Regions from separate parts of the uncultured Alteromonas sp. genome, predicted to be linked through region 2. Evidence: predicted binding sites of a transcription regulator. Region 2 holds the regulator's gene; each other region holds the start of a gene.
What was found. The regulator sigma-54, encoded in region 2, starts transcription at its own class of promoters, with help from an activator protein. The targets are predictions, from matches to a motif close to GTTGGCACGNNNNTNGNNT.
Positions count from the first base shown of each region.

Region 1: the regulator sigma-54 is predicted to act here: its motif matches at 1,780-1,798, upstream of AAC006_RS03365 (CmpA/NrtA family ABC transporter substrate-binding protein).
Region 3: the regulator sigma-54 is predicted to act here: its motif matches at 1,168-1,186, upstream of AAC006_RS13860 (DUF1328 domain-containing protein).
Region 4: the regulator sigma-54 is predicted to act here: its motif matches at 1,230-1,248, upstream of AAC006_RS12980 (CCXG family PEP-CTERM protein).

Region 1 covers NZ_CAXBMP010000003.1:48,148-53,693, reverse strand. Annotated here, with positions in the region: gene AAC006_RS03370 (ABC transporter permease) at 1-130, opposite strand, end outside; gene AAC006_RS03365 (CmpA/NrtA family ABC transporter substrate-binding protein) at 167-1,582, opposite strand; gene AAC006_RS03360 (PAS domain-containing methyl-accepting chemotaxis protein) at 1,999-3,315, opposite strand; gene AAC006_RS03355 (glycosyl transferase family protein) at 3,515-4,510, opposite strand; gene cobA (uroporphyrinogen-III C-methyltransferase) at 4,494-5,393, opposite strand; gene AAC006_RS03345 (nitrate reductase) at 5,517-5,546, opposite strand, start outside.
Region 2 covers NZ_CAXBMP010000003.1:184,487-190,032, forward strand. Annotated here, with positions in the region: gene AAC006_RS03885 (hypothetical protein) at 1-46, shown strand, start outside; gene mgtE (magnesium transporter) at 84-1,442, opposite strand; gene AAC006_RS03895 (HPr family phosphocarrier protein) at 1,601-1,873, opposite strand; gene rapZ (RNase adapter RapZ) at 1,873-2,718, opposite strand; gene ptsN (PTS IIA-like nitrogen regulatory protein PtsN) at 2,757-3,200, opposite strand; gene hpf (ribosome hibernation promoting factor) at 3,209-3,496, opposite strand; gene AAC006_RS03915 (RNA polymerase factor sigma-54) at 3,526-5,010, opposite strand; gene lptB (LPS export ABC transporter ATP-binding protein) at 5,086-5,546, opposite strand, start outside.
Region 3 covers NZ_CAXBMP010000018.1:3,964-9,509, forward strand. Annotated here, with positions in the region: gene AAC006_RS13855 (S9 family peptidase) at 1-756, opposite strand, end outside; gene AAC006_RS13860 (DUF1328 domain-containing protein) at 1,232-1,399, shown strand; gene AAC006_RS13865 (DUF4235 domain-containing protein) at 1,518-1,763, shown strand; gene AAC006_RS13870 (MATE family efflux transporter) at 1,892-3,226, opposite strand; gene AAC006_RS13875 (Gfo/Idh/MocA family oxidoreductase) at 3,488-4,537, shown strand; gene AAC006_RS13880 (serine hydrolase domain-containing protein) at 4,626-5,546, shown strand, end outside.
Region 4 covers NZ_CAXBMP010000016.1:5,881-11,426, reverse strand. Annotated here, with positions in the region: gene AAC006_RS12990 (glycosyltransferase) at 1-481, shown strand, start outside; gene AAC006_RS12985 (sulfotransferase family 2 domain-containing protein) at 516-1,160, shown strand; gene AAC006_RS12980 (CCXG family PEP-CTERM protein) at 1,284-1,919, shown strand; gene AAC006_RS12975 (right-handed parallel beta-helix repeat-containing protein) at 2,427-4,976, opposite strand; gene AAC006_RS12970 (glycosyltransferase family 4 protein) at 5,247-5,546, shown strand, end outside.

The DNA of each region.
Region 1 (5,546 bases), 140 kb from region 2:
CAGCGAGGAACATCAAAAGGCCAATAAGAGGCAATAATAAAGCGGGTGCTCGACTATAAACCGCCCCCATGGTACCGCTCATTGGTGACTTGGCTGGCGAAAAGCTTAATATATTTGCCATCTTACTCATGTTGTTCTCCGCTATTTGTGTATGACTGTGAAACTGTTAAAGAACAGTTTCACCCTTTAGCCCAATACCAAACTGCTCAAGATAAGCATTTGGCTTGCTACCGTCGTAGGTAACGCCGTCGATAAATTCAGATTGAGGTGGTTTAAAGCCAGTTTCAGTGGCAAACGCTGGGAAGTCCGTCGCTTTTGCTTTTCCTTCGGCAATAAGTGCTTTTGCAGCCATGGCGTAAACCTCTGGCTTATACACTTTACGTGCAGTCTCTTTATACCAATCGTCTGATTTAGGCTCTGAAATTTGTCCCCAGCGGCGCATTTGCGTTAAATACCAAATCGCATCACTGTAAAACGGGTAAGTGGCGTTATAACGGAAGAATACGTTGAAGTCTGGTACTTCACGCTTATCGCCTTTTTCATATTCGAAGGTGCCTGTCATGCTGTTAGCCAACACATCTTCATCGGCGCCAACATAGTTGCTTTTCGCTAATATTTTTACTGCTTCTGGGCGATTAGCATTGTCATTTTCATCTAACCACATGGCAGCTCGAATTAACGCTTTAACCACGCGAATATGTGTATTCGGGTACTTATCGGCCCACGCTTGGCTTACACCAAATACTTTCTCTGGGTTGTTTTTCCAAATTTCGTAATCGGTAATAACCGGCACACCAATACCTTTAAATACCGCCTGCTGGTTCCAAGGTTCGCCTACGCAATACCCATAGATAGTACCGGCTTCCATCGTAGCTGGCATTTGAGGAGGAGGGGTAACCGACAGCAAAGCTTCAGCATCAATCTGCCCAGCATTGTCACCTTTGTGTGGTGCATAGTAGCCTGGGTGAATACCACCGGCAGCAAGCCAGTATCGAAGCTCGTAGTTATGCGTCGATACAGGAAAAACCATACCCATGTTAAACGGCTTACCTGCATCACGGTATTCTTCAACCACTGGCTTTAAATAATCAGCTTTAATGGGGTGAACAGGTTTGCCGTCTTCTACCGGAATATGGGCTTTCATTTTTTCCCATATTTCGTTTGAAACAGTGATGCCATTACCATTTAGATCCATACTGAACGCTGTCACAACATGCGCTTCGGTACCAAAACCAATGGTTGCGCCAAGAGGTTGCCCTGCTAGCATGTGAGCGCCATCAAGTTGACCGTCAATGGTTCTATCAAGCAATACTTTCCAGTTTGCTTGGGCTTCTAAGGTGACATATAAACCTTCGTCTTCAAAAAAGCCTTTTTCATAAGCGATGGCCAATGGCGCCATGTCGGTCAGTTTGATAAAACCAAATTTTAATTCTTCTTTTTCTGGCCAACCCACTTTTTCATCGCTTTGAGCGCTAGCAAGTGGCGCGACTAAGGTAAAAGAAAGGGCTATCGCAGCGGTTAAGCCTGCTGTCATTTTTTTCTTTATTTGTTTGAGCATTGAAACGTTTTTAAACTTGGTCATTTATGTTTCCTTTAGCCAAAAAAAAACCCACCAGCGTAGACGAATAAACGTCGCGCTTGGTGGGCTTCGATGCCGAGCCTGTAATCATTAGTTAATGAGGTACAGGCGAACTTATTGTTTGGGTGTTAGTTGTTGCTACCAGTACTCAATGTACTTTTTTGTTTTGGTATTGCTTCATAGTATAACTGCCATTAATAAAGCAGAGTTCGTGCCAAAACCCTAACACACTGAAATAATAGGATTTAGCAAAAACACAAATGGTAATCATTCTTTTGCCTGAACAATAACAGTGCGTTTATTGCACTAGAAGTGTTCGATGCACGGCATAGGGATGGTTGATGCACAGCGGGAAGGAGAATAGAAACACGAGGGAGACACCACACTCCCCCTCAGTGCTTTATTTATCGTTTCAGGCTTTACAGCCGTTGGGTGAATTGACCAATGGCGTTTACGACTTCTGAGGAGCCATTTTGAATTTCGTTCATGACTTTGCCCGACTCAGTCGAGTACTCAAGCGCTTCTCTCGCTTTTTCCTGGCCCGCTTCAATAAGTTGCACCGCATTTTCGGTAAGCTTTCTGTTTTCATTTACCACACTGACAATTTCTTCAGTGGCAGTACTGGTTCTTGACGCAAGTTGGCGCACTTCATCAGCAACAACGGCAAAGCCTCTTCCTTGGTCGCCCGCTCTGGCGGCTTCAATTGCCGCATTCAACGCCAGTAAGTTGGTCTGATCGGCAATACCACTGATGCTTTTAACTAAATCAGCCACTTTTTGCGACTGTTCGTCGAGTTCGCGAATCCCCTCGCTAGCTGTTCCCATCTGCGAAGTGAGCTCCCCCATAATTCGCACCATACTACCCACTACCTCTTTACCTTTTTGGGCTTGCTCTCCCGTACCTTCCGATATATTGAAAGCAACATTAGCGGCCTCAGAAATAGCAAACTCTCTTTGCATTTGTTCTGTGATCGCTGTAGCAAATTTAACGACCTTATAAAGCACGCCTTGATCGTTCCTAATAGGGTTGTAGGAGGCTTCCAACCATACATCATTGCCTCGACTATCTACCCGCTTAAAACGGTCTGAAAACATTTTCCCTTGCGATAGGTCACTCCAAAATTGTCGATACTCTGGTGTGTCGACTTCATCTGCTGGGCAAAATATTTTGTGATGCTTTCCAAGAATTTGCTCTAATGAGTAGCCCATCGTAGATAAAAAGTTGTCATTGGCTTTAAGAATTTTGCCTGTCAGATCAAACTCAATTACCGCGATGGAACGGTTTAATGCAGCCAGCATATCGTTCATTTCACGACTTTTATTAATATTTTTGGTTTGCTCTGCCATGTACAGCGCGATGCGTTCTACACCACCGGATTCGTTAGTAATTGGCTGCAATATACCTCTGAACCAGCGGTCTTCACCATTAGCATTAGCAAGGTTTATCGCACCGTGCCAATGCTGTGCTTGCTTAATCGCGGCAATAAACTCTTTCGTGGCGGACTGCCCCATCACTCCCTGAGGAATGAGGCTATCCATGGTTTTTCCATCAAGTGCATTAGATGAAAAATCTATTGCATCTGAAAAGCTGTCGTTCACTCTACTGATTTTGCCGTTTCTATCCAATTCGACATAAAGCATTTCAGCCCTAAGTTCACTTTCCACTGTATGAAACGATTCAACATCTTTGCGTAAACGCTCTACTTCTTCTAACAATTGCTTATTCTTAAAAAACATCCCGTGCTCCTCGACGTTCGGGCATAGCATCTCGCTCACACAAACTTCCCATAACGTTTATGAGAGCAAGCGAGGATGCAAAGTCGTTATTGCCTTACTTGGCTGATCTAAAGATAGCAGAGGATTTACAAGTTACTTAATTATTAGAAGAATTTGGAAATAATTTGATTCTAAGACAACAGCATTAACTTCAAATGGCCTAATACTGAGTGAAGGGTAACGCGGTTTTATCTCGTTTTGCCCACATTTGTGTGGCAAGCGTATTCGCTTCATCTACGTCATACCCTTCAAGTAAGATAAGGTAACTCACTAGGGTTGCGTGAATGGCTTGTTCCCCATAAAGATGCGAAGTCTCACCTCGCCAAACCGCGAGCATATCGTTCACGTTCATTTGCGTATCTTTGAGGGCCATTTTTTCTGTCAACTCTGGAAGAATAATTTCTTCGGTACTTCCATTGCGCGTGACATAGAGTTCGGTTTTTCGTTCACTGTTTACTTCCGGATCTCCTCCATCGCCTCGAAAGCACAGCGCTTCGAACGCAGGAAAACTTTCATTCACACGACAATGTTTATGATCAAGGTGCATGTGATAGACACCCTGCACACAATAGGGAGCTGACGTCGGGTTCAGCAAGCGCGCCAAGGTATTTGCACATGAGCGTAACCCAAATACTTCACGTAATTTTATGATGGTATTAAGCGCTGGCAATAAGTGCGACAGGTCGAGGTAGGTAACACCAAACTCACCCATTTGGCGAGAGGCATCGGCAATACTATTTACTTCTTCAAGCCCCAAAGCAGGTAAAGCTTTGCTAGCGTATAACCGACCAGAGCCTGGCTCATGGGCGCCGTGTAGCATAATGGTGTAATTATTTTTAGCCAGTACCGCGCACGATAACAGATACCAGGGTAACTGGCGGCGCTTACCGGCATAACAGCCCACATCTAACGTGGGTGTTAAGTTAGCAAGTTCAGGTTCTAGTAATTCACGGCATGCATCAATAAACCCAATGACTTCTTCTGGGGTTTCTTCTCGCGTACGCAAGAGCATTAAAAACGCACCACGTTGATCGCCGGTAACCTGATTAGACAAAACCATCTTCATAGACTCGTAAGCTTCTTGGCGGGTAAGACTGCGCCCCCCTTTTTGGCCCTTGCCGATGATTTTTATATAGTTGCTAAATTGCTGAGACATGCTGCTTATTGTGTAAAAGTGATGTATTGACGAGTTGTCGTGACTCTACCACCTTTCCAAAAATAAGTAACGTAGGACCACTAACATTCGCATGAGATACCTGCTCACTAATTGAACTCAAGGTACCTTCAATAACACGTTGCTGAGGACTTGTAGCATTTTCTACCGCGGCAACAGGCCAATCATCTGCAATACCTTGTTTCTTTAGCTCTTCACATAACGTAGATAAACGACTTAATCCCATGTAAACCACCACGGTTTGAGAGGCTACGTTTTTTGCCAACTGGGGCATATCGGGCCATGCTTCAGGATTTTGAAAATGGGCAGTAATAAAACTTACTGACTGCGCACAGCGTCTATCCGTTAGCGGGATACCTGTGTAAGCAGACATGCCTGAGGCCGCCGTAATGCCAGGTACAATAGCAAAAGGAATATTTGCTTCTGTCAGTGCCATGGTTTCTTCGCAAGTTCTAGCAAACAACGCAGGGTCGCCACCTTTAAGTCGCACCACACAATGACCGGCCTTCGCTAGCTCAACCACCTTCGCGCTAATCTCTTGCTGCTTCATACTGTGCTGACCACAGCGTTTACCCACATATTCACGTTTCACATGACGGGGAATTTCAGCAATAACATCTTTGCCCACTAATGCGTCAAACAAAACAATATCAGCTTGTTTGATTAATCTAAGCGCCTTAAGGGTGAGTAATTCAACATCGCCTGGGCCAGCCCCAACAATGTACACTTTGCCCTCTTTTTTGCTACGTGGCGCGCTTTTTCCGTTGCCTAACCATCCACTTAAAAAACCTGATGTAGAGTGACGAGCAGGTTGCGATAATGCATCGCGAAACAACAGCCCAAAGGTGTTAAACAAAGTGTTCATGATAATCTCTCCAGAGCAAGGTTCGTCGTCGCTCTTGTGTTAGTCACGTTCATGCAAAATGCTATGCCAGTAGCATTCTTGATAGTAATCTGCGTAGCTTTCTTATCAGCCACCCGCTTGGTGTTAACTTTCACGAGCGACGTCTTCTACTGT
Region 2 (5,546 bases):
TGATTATCAAAACGATGTGGTGGCGTTCATCATGATGCCAAGCTAAATAGCATTAGAACAACGCCTACACGATTGTCGCGGCATTACATTAAAAACAGGGTCGCAGTACCTAAAAATGCAAATATACCCACCACATCAGTGATGGTGGTCAGAATTACGCTTCCTGCTAGTGCAGGGTCTATTTTCAAACGCTTCATGATGAGCGGCAAAGTAGCGCCTGCCATTGCTGCGGCTATCATGTTAACCAGCATGGCAAAGGCAATAATAATCCCTAACATGTAGTCTTGTTTCCAAAGCGCTATTACCGAAGCAATTAAGATTGCCCAAATAGCACCGTTTAAGAAGCCAATAGATATCTCTTTGCTTATTAACCAGCGGGAGTTGTTGGCATTAACGTGCCCCAGTGCCATACCACGAATAACCAAGGTAAGGGTTTGGTTTCCGGCAACACCGCCCATGCTTGGTACTATGGTGTTCAATATGGCAAGTACGGCCAATTGGCTTAGCGTTGCTTCAAACAAATCACTTACCATGGCTGCCATTAGCGCGGTAACCAGGTTTACAGCCAACCAAACGGAGCGTCGTTTGGTACTTTGAAGCACAGGGGCGAAAGTATCTTCGTCATCATCTAAACCCGCCATACTCATCATGGAGTGCTCAGCGTCCTCACGAATAATATCTACCACGTCATCAATGGTAATTCGGCCGACTAAGCGGTGTTTCTCATCAACCACGGGGGCCGATAGCCAGTTATAGCGCTCGAATAAGCTCGCCACTTCATCATCTGGCATATGCACAGGAATCGCTTCAGACTCTTCATCCATCACATCAGACACTTTGGCTTCAGTCTCAGCGGTGAGTAATCGCGTTACCGGTACAATACCGACTAAGTTATCAGTACGGTTTACTACATAAAAGGTATCGGTATTTTCAGGTAATTCACCTTTAAGGCGAATATAACGAAGGACCACATCAATGGTGACATCAGGGCGAAGTGTGATGGTGTCGGTATTCATAATGAAACCGGCAGTTTCTTCGCCGTAAGACAATGCCTGTTCAGCACGCACCCTGTCTTGTGCATCCATAGAGTCTAGAATGTCCTGTAATACAGGCTCAGGCAGACTACTAAGGGTAACCGCTAAGTCATCGGTATCCATCTCTTCTAACGCGTCTACCACGTTTGCAGGCAGCATTTTGGTGATGATACCGTTACGTACATCGTCAGAGAGTTCTTCTAAAATATCACCATGGAAATCACCATCGATAAGCTCCCACAACTCGTCACGAGTACGACTGGGGCTAGATTCTAGAATGTGTGCAACATCAGATGGGGGTAATTCAAGCAGAAGCTTACGTACAGAAACAAATTGGCCATTATTCAACGCGCCATTTAGTGCCCTTAGTTGGCTTTGTACGTATTTTGAGACCAGCGCTTCTGCCACTGCTTTCGCCTAAAAAATGGAATTTCAATAATGGTAGGATATCGCACTTGCCATGACGCTGTCATGACAAAAGCGCAGTAGGTACAGACAATTACGAGCCGTATGGTGAAATTATAGACGGCTTTTAGCAGAATTTCTCAGTCGTATTGGAAGCTGCATTATTCGTCTTCGTTGAAACGGCCTTCAATTAACGTTTCAATGGCGTTTAATGCCGCTTCGGCATCATTACCTTCAACCACAACGTTTACCTGTTCACATTGGTGGCTTTCCAGCATCATTAAGCCCAGCACACTGTTAGCATCGGCTTTCTTATCGCCCTTCACCAACACTATTTTTGCGTCAAATTGATTGGCTAATTGAACCAACTGTGTGGCAGCGCGGGCGTGTAAGCCCAATTTATTGACTATGGTAAGTGTTTTTTCGATTGTCATTACTGATTTAACTCGCGGTGGCGAATTTGTACATCGGGATGCATTTCGCCAAAGGTTTTCGCTAACGATTGAGCAATAAATACTGAGCGGTGCTGACCGCCGGTACAACCAATCGCAATGGTGACATAACTACGGTTATTGCGTTCTAAGTGTGGCAGCCATGTAGTGATTAGGTTCTGAATTTGCCAAATAAATTTGGTTACAACAGGCTGGGAACCTAAAAATACTTCTACGGGGGCATCTAAGCCAGTTAAGTGTTTTAAATCGGGTTCCCAATGCGGGTTGGGGAGAAAGCGGGCGTCAAATACATAGTCGGCGTCTTTGGGGATACCGTGCTTAAAGCCAAACGATTCAAACACCAATACTAGGCGAGAGCTTTTCTTGCCTAGAATTCGCTCGCGAATAAGCTCTGCGAGTTGATGAATAGTGAGTTTATCCGTATCAATATACAAATCGGCGCGCTCAACAATAGGCGCAAGTAAGTCTGATTCGGCTTTTATCGATTCAGATAAAGATTTGTTGAGCTTAGCTAGCGGATGTAATCGGCGGGTTTCGCTGAAACGCTTCACCAGTACATCGTCACTCGCGTCGATGTACACAATGGTCATAGACCACGATGAGGGTAGGTAATCTAAGATCTCTACCAAGTCCGCTGGATTTTTGGGTAGGTTTCTTACATCGATACTTACCGCAACTTGGTCATATTCATCAACCACGGTATGGGTCAGAGTAGGGAGAAGGTTAACCGGAATATTATCTACGCAATAGTAACCTAAATCTTCAAGGGCACGTAGCGCAACTGATTTTCCTGAACCGGATCGACCACTGATAATAATCAGTTTCACCTGCATTTCTCCCTTTTAAAATATGGTGCAGTGCTTTTTTAGCTTAAAGCCGTAATGATGTCATCACTGGTGGAGGCCCGCCTAATGGCTTTCACCGTTTCTTTATCACTTAGCTTACCCGCCACGGTAGCGAGTGTTTGTAAGTGACCTTCTGTTTTCTCTTCTGGCACTAATAGGGCAAAGAATATATCTACGGGCTGATCGTCAAGCGCATCAAAATCGATGGCAGGGTTGCTGGTTACAATAATGGCGATAACGTGTTCTAAGCCCGGTAATCGACCGTGGGGCAGAGCAATACCATTGCCAATACCCGTACTCCCCATTCGTTCACGGGTTAGTAGACTATTTAATACACTAGCCTGATCGATGTCGGGATTATTTTTAGCAGCAATGTCGCTAATAATCTCTAGAATACGTTTTTTACTGTTACATTGAACCGCACACTCGGTGCGGTCCAAACTTACTATGGCTTGAATTTCCATACTAATATTTAGTGCTTTTTCAGCTTTTCCTTATGCTTGATAACTTGCCTGTCGAGTTTGTCGATCATGCTGTCTATCGCCGCATACATGTCTGTATTATGAGATGAAGCAAACACTTCTGCGCCGCTAAGGTGCATGGTGGCTTCGGCTTTTTGATTGAGTTTTTCGACGTTCAGGATGACATGCACATTAGATATGTGATCAAAGTGACGCTCTAGTTTGCTGAACTTAGTATCGACATAGCTACGCAAAGAATCAGTAATTTCGACATGATGACCGGTAAGGTTGATTTGCATATTTCGTCTTCCTTAAATTATCAAGGCCTTTAAATAAGGCTTTTGCGTTGGTTTGACGGCGGAATCGATAACGATTCCCGGTATTTTGCTATTGTTCGCCGGGCTACTTTAATGCCTTTTTCGGCCAACAATTGAGCAATCTTGCTATCGCTTAATGGCTTGCTGGGCGTTTCCGCTGCCACAAGCTTTTTAATTAGTGCGCGAATAGCGGTAGATGAACACTCACCACCAGATTCCGTTGCTACATGGCTAGAGAAGAAATATTTCAACTCGAAAATGCCACGAGGGGTATGCATATACTTTTGCGTGGTGACTCGTGAAATGGTGGATTCATGCATATCTACCATTTCTGCGACATCATTTAGCACCATTGGTTTCATCATTTCTGGGCCGTGCTCGAAAAAGCCCATTTGTTGCTGCACAATACAGTTTGCTACTTTCATCAAGGTGTCGTTTCTTGACTCAAGGCTTTTTATAAACCACTTGGCTTCTTGCATATGCGAGCGAATAAATTGCGAATCGCTGCTATTTTTAGAGCGTCGGCTCATGGCAGCGTATTGTTGATTTACGCTTAATTTAGGCAGGCTATCGGGGTTAAGTTCCACCACCCAACGGCCATTCTTTTTGTTTACCGAAACATCAGGAATAACGTATTCGGGTTCTTTGGTAATTAATGCACTGCCAGGACGAGGATTCAACGTTTGCAATAAGCGCATGGCTTCACGAAGTTGATCTTCTTTCAAACGACTCTTGCGCATTAACGTACGGTAATCTTTGCTGCTCAGCAGGTCTGAGTACTCATTAATAAGCTGTCTGGCTTCGGTAAGCCATGGCGTATCGTCTGAGAACTGGCGAAGCTGCACGAGCAAACATTCTTGCGGTGTACGTGAACCTGAACCAATAGGGTCGAACATTTGAATACGTTTTAGTACACATTCAACTTCGTCCATTTCTACCAACTCTTCAACATCGTCAGAGTTTACCGATTCTAAAATCTGTTCAATGGGTACGTTAAGGTAACCAGATTCATCAATTGAGTCGATAATGGCGGTAGCAATGGCGCGGTCTGTATCTGAAAACGGGGTTAAGCGCATCTGCCAAAGCAAATGGTCTTGAATATTGTCGGTGGTTTCACCCTGAAACAATTGGTCGTCATCATTATTCGATGGGCCAGGAGCGGGGGCAGAAGAGGCCGAGTAATACTCATCCCATGTGCTGTCGATTGGCAACTCGTCGGGAAGATCGTTCTTTTCAAGCGCGTCACCAGCTTCTAATGAATCGCTAGAAGCAGTAGGAGCAGCTTCTACAGAAGGGTCGTCGCCGTCCATGTTGTTTTTCTCAACAGGGTGGTCATCACCGCCTTCTTCAACTTCTAAAAGAGGGTTTGAGTCAAGTGCTTCCTGAATCTCTTGTTGCAGGTCGAGCGTAGACAACTGCAGCAGCTTGATTGCCTGCTGCAACTGCGGTGTCATGGTAAGTTGTTGACTGAACTTTAGCTGTAAAGATGGTTTCATCTACGTCTTATTTTTAAACTCTTGTTGTGAATATACCCGTGCTTAAAACTGAAAATGACAATTCGGTTACAGTAACTATAGCCTGAATTGTTCTCCTAGGTATACATCCCTTACTTTCTGATTACTTAAAACTTGTTCTGCCGTCCCTTGCGCGATGAGTTCGCCTTGGCTCACAATATACGCTTTCTCACACACATCCAGTGTTTCTCTTACGTTGTGATCGGTGATGAGGATTCCAATTCCTCTGTCACGAAGATGTTGAATGATCTTCTTTATATCATTAACCGATATAGGATCAACACCAGCAAATGGCTCATCAAGCAAAATAAATTGCGGATCGGCTGCTAATGCTCGTGCGATTTCTACTCGGCGGCGTTCACCACCGGATAAACTCATACCCGTACTATTACGTATATGGTTGATATTAAATTCATCAAGTAGCGCATCGGCTTCTTGTTCTTGTTCTGATGAACTTAACCCTTTACGGGTTTGCAAGATAGCCATGATGTTCTCAAACACCGTCAATTTTCTAAAAA
Region 3 (5,546 bases), on a different contig from region 2:
TTCATTCTGTTGATCGAAACCGAGAATATTAAAAGATGATGAATCTGCGAAGGAAACTTCAAACCAAGGATTCCATTCATCAAAGGATTTAATAAAAACATGGCTTGCCCCATCTTCTGCCGTCTTTACCGCGACACGCGCGTTTAACTTATTATCAAGCACGAAATAAGAAAAACCGTCGTTTTGAATAATTAAGCTACGCTGCCCAGTGGCGACGTCTACCTTATATACGTCGTGCCATTTTGCATCACGGTCATTCATACCAACAACAACTATGCCTGGAAATGCCGCGTTCTGATCCATCTGGCTAGCTTGCACACCGTCATAAGGAGTTAAGTCCTTTATGTCACCGCTGTCTAAATCTATTCGATACAAATGCCAATTTTCATCCCCATTTTTATCTCGGGTGAAAAATACATATCGACTGTCTAATGACCAAAAGTGAAGAGGAATACCGCGTCCTGAATCTTGCGTAACGGGGGTCGCGCTGTCGAAATCACCAATTTTGCCAACCCAAATATTCATGACACCATCTACTGGCGCTCTAAAACTCATGCTGTTGCCATCTGGGCTGACGCGCCCTTGATAGCGGCTTGGATTGCCGAATAAAACTTCTCTGGAGATAAGCGTTGGCGGCAATGTTTGTGGGTTAGATAAATCGGAAGCTTTTTGGGATGTTTGCTTTGTTTGGGTAACGCAACCGGGTAAGTTAAAAAGCACGCCCAACATGAACGCACAAAAAATGATCTTTTTCATTTTCTTTCCTTGTAGATAGCCTTGTATATGGGCCAATACTACTTGGCTTAACCTTTGTCCCTGTGTAGTAGCTTTTAATATAGTCACAGATAAACAAATACTACAACATACTTCGCGAATTAACGTATTTCGCTATAAATGCTGCATCCCCTCAAGACATCCGTTTGTAATAATTTGCGAGCGTATGCAAACCATTTGATATTAGGTGACAGAAAGCAAGACAGTAGCTACCTAAGGAAATAGCGCCCTTTATTCGAGAAATATTTACAGTTTTATTCGGTAAAATAGTCATCCTCTCTAGTCGTTACATATATTACGGCGCAAAAAACGCACTTCTTTTTCTCGATAAAATCGGGCTACAAGCCGCATTCTGCCGCTATTTTGAGCAACAATTTAAAACAATCTGGCAAAGTAGGCCTGTGGTTTGCAACTCCATAACTAACTCACATTAACTCACAAACTGAAGGGATACATTATGTTACGTTGGGCTTTAATATTTTTAGTAGTTGCATTAGTTGCAGCAGTTTTAGGATTTGGTGGAATTGCTGGTTCTGCAGCGGGTATCGCCAAAATTATATTCGGTGTTTTCGTTATCCTACTGATCATTTCAGTTGTTATGAATATGGTTAAAGGCAAAAGTTAAACGAAAGCCGAAGTAAAAAATTGGTTTTAAGACTTTGCGAGAGTCTGTAATTAACAGCCATTAGTCATTTGATTAATGGCTGTTTTTTTTAATTTACGCTTCATCAATGGAGATCATTATGAGCAACAAACAACGCATTACGAACGTAGGTATCGGTCTTGCCGCTGCATCTGCAGGAATTCTAGCGAGAAAAACGCTTCAAAAGTCGTGGGAAAAAGTAACTAACGACCCCGCCCCGAAAGACAAAGAAAGTGAAAATACAGACCTTAAAGAGGCCGTAACCTGGGCTGTAGTATCAGGCATTGGAGCAGGCGTTGCCAGAATGGCCGTTCAATATGTGCTGGACAAACGCCAGTCGAAATAACACTGCCAAATTGATACCTCTTAAAAGTATAAGCACTTATAAGAGGTATCGAAACGTTGGTTAATTTTTGCGACCTGTTCCCATAACACATCTGTTAAATAAATCTGCAAGATTGAATACAAGCTAATTCATAATTTAACCCTGTATATCTCTCTTTTGGTATAAAAGAAAGCAATGATGGCGCTTAAAATAACGACAGTAACAATGGTGTAGAACATGGACACCATGGGGTAGCCCCACACTACAATCAGCACATAGTTTATTGAGGCGGGCACAACAAGTTGACGGGCTATACCTAAATACATGGGAAACATAGGCTTTTGCATTGCCTGCAATATAGCCACACTTTGAAACAAAACCACGTACGCATAAAAAGCTAATGTATCAATTCTAAGGTACGTTATTCCTGTATTTTTAATGGCACTGTCGTTAGTAAAAAGGCTCATTGCCAACGGCGATAGAAAATACATAACGGGAATAGACACTACCGCCATAAAGAAACCGATTAGTAACCCCTTGCGGTACGTTTCATCTACCCGGTCGTATTTATTTACGCCCATATTCTGACCCGCTATGGCCATTACCGCGCTATTTAACCCTAACGCTGGAAGCAACAACACCTGCTCTAGGCGCAGGCCAACGGTATACCCGGCCACATGCTCGCTACCAAATTGACCGATAAGTGCCACAGTAATAAAACCACCTAAAATAATGGTGAGCATATTGAAGCTAGCGGGCACAATTTGTTTAAGTAGCTTTTGCCAACGCTCTTTATCAAAAGTGGGCATTACCGATATATTTAAACGCTTCATCAGTACCCGGAACAGGTAAAACGCGGTGGCAAACTTAATCACAACGGTGGCTAGCGCTATACCGCTTACCCCTAAGTCGAGTACGAAAGTAAAGAAGGGGTTAAGGCCAAAATTGGCAAAGAAACCAATCATGAGTGCATTTCGGTTAGATTTGGTATCGCCTAGTGCCATTAACGCGCCGGCCGCCCCGAAAGAGAAGGTGAAACCTACCGAGCCTGCTAACGTTACCCATAAATATTCCATCGCAAGGGGCTCGATATGAGGTTCAGCACCAAGTAAAACCACCAACGGACGCGCCGCAAAAAATCCTATTACACACGACACCGCACTAAAGGCAATGGCAAGGCCGCTTACGTTATCTAGCCAGCCTTTCACTTCGTGGGTTTCTCCCCTACCCGCCCCCGGCGCAATCATTGCAGAAGCCCCAGTTTGAATGCCAATACCAATAGACAGCAGTAGAAAGAAAACGCTGGACGCGATAGATAAACCGGCAAGTGCATTATCTGACAAGTAGCCCGCAAACCAAATGTCGGTCAGGTTATACAGTGTATTGAAGATCATGCCCGTTGATGCCGGGATAGCAAGCCGCACCATATGGCCGACAATAGCGCCTTCTGTCAACGATGGTTCAGATTTGGTGGCTTCTTGCATTTAGCTTCCTCGGCTACAACGAATACCCGCAATAACATACCGACTTTTAAGCCCGCTGGAAAAGTTTTGTTTTAATAATGCGGTAAGAGAATGAGATCAGTGTGAATTTAGGAATTAATGTACTCCTCCCTCTTTATTCCTGCTCCCTTTATTCCTGCTCCCTTTATTCCTACTCCCTTTATTCCCTCCTTATTTAAAAGCTAGTCTACAGCGCTAACTTTCCCTATACTTTTTGAAAACTGTTTAAAAAAGGAACAAGGAATGTATCGATTTGGCATTGTCGGCGCTGGCATGATTGCGGATTTTCATGCTCAGGCTATTAACGCTATACCTAATGCAGAGCTAACAGGGATTTATTCACGTTCAACTGATAAAGCGAACGCCTTCGCACAGAAACATAACTGCACACCTTTTGACGATTATGCTTCTTTTATAAATTCCCCCAATATTGATGTTATTACTGTATGCACACCATCAGGGTTTCACTTAGAGCCCATATCTGCTGCAGCCAAAGCGGGTAAACACATTATTTGCGAAAAGCCCCTTGAAGTGACCGCCGAACGAGTGGATGAGATGATAGCCGTATGTGCAGAAAATAATGTGATGTTAGCGGGCATTTTCCCCCGGCGTTTCAATGCATCGTCGCAGCTACTTAAAAAGGCGTTAGCGCAAGGTAGATTTGGCAACATTGCCATGGCTGATGCCTATATTAAATGGTGGCGAACTCAAGAGTACTATGAAAGCGGCGCTTGGCGTGGCACCTGGAAGCTAGACGGCGGGGGCGCGTTAATGAACCAATCTATCCATACCATCGATTTATTACTTTACGTAATGGGCGACGTTAAATCCGTACGGGCAGAAACTAGGCTTGTGGCCCATGAGGGAATAGAAGTAGAAGATGTGGGTATCGCCATGGTGGAGTTTGAAAGTGGCGCGCTGGGCGTAATTCAAGGGTCTACCGCGTGCTGGTCTAAAAACGGACATCCGGCAGAAATACAAATTACCGGCTCGCAGGGTTCTGTTTTCATGAGCGATGACAAATTCCGGCTGTGGGAGTTCGCTAATGAAAGTGAACATGACAATGAAATTAGACAGCAATATGGTCTTAATGAAAACGAAGCCGGCGCTGGCGCAGCCGACCCAGCTGCCATCGACTTTGTTTGGCACCAAAGAAATTTTGAAGATGTTTTACATGCGCTTGAAAACGGCACTAAACCATTGGTAGATGGTTTCGAAGGTCGCCGCTCTATTGCGTTGCTTAACGCAATTTATCGTTCAGCGGCAAAAGGTGGTGAAAAAGAATTTGTTTAAACTGCCACTTCAACTCCTAATGGCGGCTGATTGACGAGGTAAGTTTAGGAACGTACTCTGATATTTCTACACGTAATGGATTACTTAAATGAAAACAAGAAAAATAATAACCGCGCTAACGCTCTCACTTTGCTTAGCTTCGTTATTAGGCTGCGCAGAGCCTGAAACCCTGCCGCCCTCCCCCTCTCCTGCTGAAGAGTCAAAAGAAGCCAGCCTTTTGAAAACCGGCCTTGCAGAACGAATTCGAATTGAAGGGCAAGAGGTTGATTTTCAATCTTTGGCCCAGCGGCAGGCCCTTTATAATGTGCCAGGGGTTTCTGTCGCGTATATGAAAAATGGGCAGCTCGCTTGGACGTTAGAACATGGCGTTAAAGATGTAGCCTCTGGACTAGTTGTGAATAAAGACACTGTATTTCAGGCCGGTAGTATTTCTAAACCCGCATTTGCAGCGGTATTGATGAAGTACCGCCAAGATAACCCTATTGATTTAGATACCGACGTAAATAACTTGCTTACCAGCTGGCAATTGCCCGAACATGAATGGACTGGGCAAGACGTTGTATCGTTACGCAGATTATTAAGCCACACGGCTGGCACCACAGTACATGGCTTTCCTGGTTACGCGGCTGGCGAACCCGTGCCTACTTTGCAGCAAGTGTTAGAAGGTGTTGAGCCTGCTAATACCAGCGCGGTAGTGGTTGACCTTCAACCCGGCACGCAAATGCGCTATTCAGGTGGGGGCACTACGCTCGCTCAACTTACCTTGCAAGACATAGCAAACGAACCCTTACCGACAATGGCACAACGACTTTTGTTTACGCCGATAGGTATGACGCGCTCTGGTTTCGAACAGCCCATATCGCCTAAGTTATCAAACAATATGGCTACGCCCTACAACGATGACGGTACCCCAGTAGAAGGAGGCGCGCATACTTATGCTACGCTTGCAGCAGCCGGCATGTGGAGCACGCCATCAGACATGTTGAAAATGGCAAGCGGCGTTCGTAGC
Region 4 (5,546 bases), on a different contig from region 2:
TGAAGCTGTACTAGAATGCCCAATTGAATGTGAGTATAAAATTATTGGAGACGGCGCATTAATGGATACTCTCAAACAAGCAGCAGCCAGCCATAAAAATAGTCATAGGGTAATATTTGAGGGCGCAAAACCATCTAGCTTCGTTGCCGAATCGTTGAAAAATACCGATTTATTTCTTCTACCCTCGGTAAGAGATAGTAAGGGAGATATGGAAGGAATACCGGTTTCTTTAATGGAAGCAATGGCGAGTGGTGTGGTTGTTTTATCAACAATTCATAGCGGAATTCCTGAATTAGTAGAACACGGTAAAACAGGCTTCTTGGTCAAGGAAAAAGATAGCCGTGCTATAAGCGATATGATTTTAGATATTTCAAAGCGATATGATCTTAATGACATCAGAAGGCGTGCTCGAGCAAAGATTGAAGTGTCATTTAATTCAGAAACCTTAAAAAGTAATCTAATCGAAATATTAACGAGGTAGGTGAATAAAATATGCTTGGTATAAAAGCTGCATTATGCTTGGTATAAAAACTGTTATAGGTGACTACCTAAAGGCGCATTCAAATATGTATCCTTACCGAAGGTATATGTGTAAAAACAATTGTATATTTATTCATATACCGAAGGCTGCAGGGACAAGTGTATTGCATGCGCTAACAGGCACGACTAAGCATGTTCAACGAGATCATTGTAGTGCGTTTAACTTTAGAAGCGCGGATAAAAAGCGTTTTGAAAATAGTTTCAAATTCGCATTTGTGCGGCATCCGATTGATAGACTTCAATCCGTTCATCGTTATTTACTATCGGGTGGTAATGGCACAAATAATAAGCGCCTAAGTTCGATCATTTCTACTGATTATTCACAGTTTGAGGACTTCGTCTTAGATTATCTTGACCCTATGAGGTTGCATACAGAGGTTCTTTTTAAGCCGCAGATTAGTTTTTTGTGTAATGAGCATTATGAAGTGATGGTCGATTTTGTTGGCAAGTACGAGCGTATCGACGAAGACTTTACATTTGTAAACACAAAACTAAATCTCAATACTACGCTACCAAAATCTAATGTTTCAAAAGTGACCAGCGTAGTTGAATTAGAGTCAAAAGTGCAGGAAAAAATATACGAGCTATATTCAAAGGATTTTGAACTTTTCGGCTATTAAAGGGTGTCACGATATTTTACACCGGCATAAAGATTTTTTTTATTGTTCCATATTATCAGTAGCTTATCTTTTGGCATGGGTATTGCTATGATTAAGTTGAACATATTTTAAGGCGTTGTTAGCATGAACAAAAAAATTGTAGCATTATTAAGTGCGTTTTTAATGTTAGGTAGTTTCTCGTCACAAGCGGCGGTTATTACTTATTCTTACGCAGAGTTGGATGGAAGTTTCAATGCTTCTTCAAACCTTCTTGATTATTTTAATAGTCAAAGCGCAACTGAAGTTTCAGTTACAGATTTTGGTTTGGAAGGGACGTTTGATGATTCTATTATGAACGTTACTTTTACTTTCGATTTAGCTTCTGATTCTGCGTTTGAAGTGTTTGCTGGCTTAGACGCTGGCTATGGTGCAGAGATCTATATCAACGATGCTTTAGTTTTGGATTCAACCGCTGATTTGTGGTGGAGCAAAAAGTGGACAAGCTCAGATGTTATTTCATTTGAACAGTTTCTTACTGCTGGCTCTAATTCATTCACAATAGTTTGGGCTGAAGAATGCTGTGGTGGTCTTAGTAGTATTGCTTTTTCTTCACCTTTGGTAGATGGCGGAGACTTGACTACTCTTTCTGTCTCAGCTTTAAGTGAGCTTGAAGCTACTGCGCCTGGAGCTCCAGTTGCTGTTAACGCACCTGGAACTGTTGGAATTCTAGCTGTGAGCCTATTAGCTTTAGTTAGAGTTCGAAAAACCACTCGCGCTTAATTGAAAAATTTAAATCTGCCAGAAATAATTTAGAATTTATTTCACATTAAACGCTTGGTGAACTTCACCGAGCGTTTTGTATTTTAAGACTAAGTGACGCGACTTTTTTTATCATAACGACTTATCGGTTCTTTAATTAAGCCCTTTTCTTTTCCGTGTTCTTCCATTAATCCCACATTCAATTCATCAGTTCGCCGGGGCACGGTGCTCGCCTTATCAAAGAGAGTGGCCACGCTTGAGTATCAATGAATAAATGCGCAGACCGGCTCATTTTAATTGATTCGAGAAATGAAGCGGGCTTACTTTTTTGGGTTTGACGCCAGCAGCAGGTCTAAATTTAAATCTACACATTAGATGCTTTATGTACTGCTTCAGCATTCAATACTAAGTTTATTTAAGTCAAACTTGAAGTGCCAAAGGTTAAATCTCACTCAATGAAAGCATTGAATGAATAAAAAAGTTCGTCTAATCTGCCCACATCTACTTATACATGTGTATCGACTTAACTCATTGACCAACCAAAATATCCTTTAAAGCAGTAGCACCAGCTTTGCTAACGTTAGGTGTCGCGCCATGTAATCCAGTTATACTTACGTTGCTAAATTTTATGCTGGAGTTGTTATTAGATTGATTCACATCATTATCTAAAATAAACACTATATACTTTATCTTTCCAAGGTCATATCCATCTAAATTAAAACTTAAAGTCGTGGCCATTTTGTTTCTAGATAAGTTTGTGAGATTGTTGCCATATGGTTGTACGCCCACGAATTTAAACACTCTTGATTGAGTTACCTTATTGTCTGTCTCTAGGGCTATTCCGCCTATTTCTATTCGTCCTTCGGCTTCATAACTTATGGATAATTCGGTATTGGCTCCTATATCTATATCTACAGGCACTTTGTACCACCCATTTCCTGTTATAGTAATACTAGAGTCTTTGTCAACGTCGACAGTGCCATATTTCGTTTGGTTGGCAAACGGACTAATATTTTCCATGTCGAAATATAGGTTAGGCGAAGATATTAGCTGACCTTCAATATCCTTCTGACGGCTAAAATTATAGATTAAGTCCTCAATATATACTGGAAGGTGTGTAGACGTTTTACTTAGTAAAACTTCTAAAAATTGGCTGTCATTTGTTAAATGGTGTTCTGATAAGCTATCAGAAGAAACGTCTAGGTAAGAGGTTTGAGACTGCGTATTAAAAATGACGTTATTGATAAACTTCGAAGAAATAAATTTTTGGTCATCATAAATTCCTAGCCCAACCATATTACTTTTCTTCCGGTTGATTATGATATTGTTCATTACTTCAAGCCAAAAGCTATTGTCGTTGTTAACTTGCGATGCAGTAATGCCGTTTCTGTCTGTTATAATTAAATTTTCAATAATGTAAGTTTTGCCGCCGGGTTTTGAAAGGAGTCCACCGGCTTTTATAGCAGTCCATTCTTTTCCTCTCTCATCCCCTAAATCATGTATATTGTTATGAAAAATGTAACTCGGCCCTAACATATTCGGTGCGATACTGACCCCCGCATACCCTTGCGTAAATTCATTTTCGTACACAAGTACGTTACGTTGGCCCCCATCAATTTCAATGAGGTCATCGTTGGCATATGCTAAATAGTTACCATAAATAGCTGAATCGCGAACAAAACCACCATTACGCCAAGTGTTTTTTCTTCCTTCAATAACATCGTTAAACCTATGTGTATCTGTACCATAAAAGCTGTTGTTTCTTACTATCATTTGTCCGCGAAACTGTTCCTCGGGGTGATAAGCATATACCTGTAAAGCGTTCGGGCCGTTAGGGTGGCCGTTACCCCAATGGTTAGCCTTTCCATTAGGGTCGTGAATTTTACATTCTTCAATAACTGATAAACCAGTTTTTTCAAGGTATATTCCAGAATCATAATTTATTGGAGATGTACTGGATTCAGATGAGTAACCCTTACCTCCTTTATACACACTAGCTATTCGCCCATAACCTGAAATATCACATCCTTTAATCCATATATCATGGGTGTTTCTCGCAAAAACCCCATAGCGTTCGCCTCCTTTGATGGTAAGGTTTTCAAGCATTATAAAAGCTTGTGAACCAATATTTACCGCAGATAAATACTCATTACCTGCATCTATAACTTGGCCATCCCCTATGATTTTTGCATAGCCATCTTCACTACCGTAGATATTTAGCGCTTCTAAGTCTAACTGACCGCCGGAGTATATTTCTGAAAGGTAGTATATTTTATTAGGGTCGATAGGAGGGGAGTTTGGGCGTGTCTGAAAATTGAATGAGTATTCTTCTTTATATCCATAGTAATCGGTTACTTCAACTTCAACCTCATAGGCTGTATCGGCATTCAAATGAACAATGCTACCAGAGAGTGCGCCATATATAGGCTCCCATGCAAGTTTTAAGGCTGGAAGCCATGTGTTATCACCAACTTCCCTGTACCTTACTTCGCTTGTGTAATCTTCGTCTTGACCGTAAATTACAATTCCGGCCGAGTGAATAAGCGGTGTGACACTATTCTCCATTCCTGTTGCAGAGGCTTCTAAAACGATAGTTGGGTCTAGTTTGTTTTCGACAGCGATTACTAAGAGTGTATCTTCATTTATTAAACTGTTTTCGGTAACGTAGGTCAGAATCCTATAGGCATCAATTGGAAACAACCTCACAAGGGTTGAGATAGCTGAAGATGTATCGTTGTTATCAACCAATTTTTCTGCAAGTTTGTTATCACGATATTGGTTTTGAATAACTAGCAACAGTGTATCTGTACGATAAAGGTTAATAATATTGGCTTTGTGTTGTGAGACGACTACTCTAGCAGCCTTCGATATCTTCATTTTTGATAGCGCGGTAGATAATTCGCTTTCACTACTGGCGTTGCTCGCAGCAAGATGTGATTGAATTGCGGCGCCGAGTTGATTATTAACGGAGCTACCGGGATCAGGACGTTTCAACACAGAGCAAGATGCCAGCGTCATTAACATAGTGGCGAGAAAAATAGAGAACAACTGTCTATAAGACACGGTTTGGGATTTCATAAGAAAATCCTTTGGCTGATTCGGAAAAGATAAAAAATACGGAAGTATAGATGCTAAGAAACGTATTTTTACGGAAGAGACTTACAGTGTAGTAATACGTTTTAAACTCCACAAGCGATTAGTCGGAACAAAAAACATACTTATTACGTTTTTATATAACTATTTCGTTATTTTATTCAGTGTTACGTGCAATTAATTTGTGTACCTGAATCCAGTTCATACTAAACTTACAAAAAACTAAGCTAACGTAGGCTAATAGGGAAATTATTGATGGCACACGTGTGTGTTGTCGGCACAAGAGGGGTACCTAACTTTGTCGGCGGTATTGAAACAATTTGTCAAAAACTGTATCCCTTGATACTTAAAGAGTGTTCTTCATATAAAATCACCCTCATCACTAGGCTGCCCTTTGAACAGCAAAAAAGTTACCGATACGAAAAAGTTGAGATTAAAGTAATAAAGGCGCTTAAAATCTCTGGGTTTGAAACTTTTTTACATACGTTTATCGCTTTGTGTTACGCCCGTATTTTTATTCACCCAAAAATTATGCATCTTCATGGAATAGGCCCT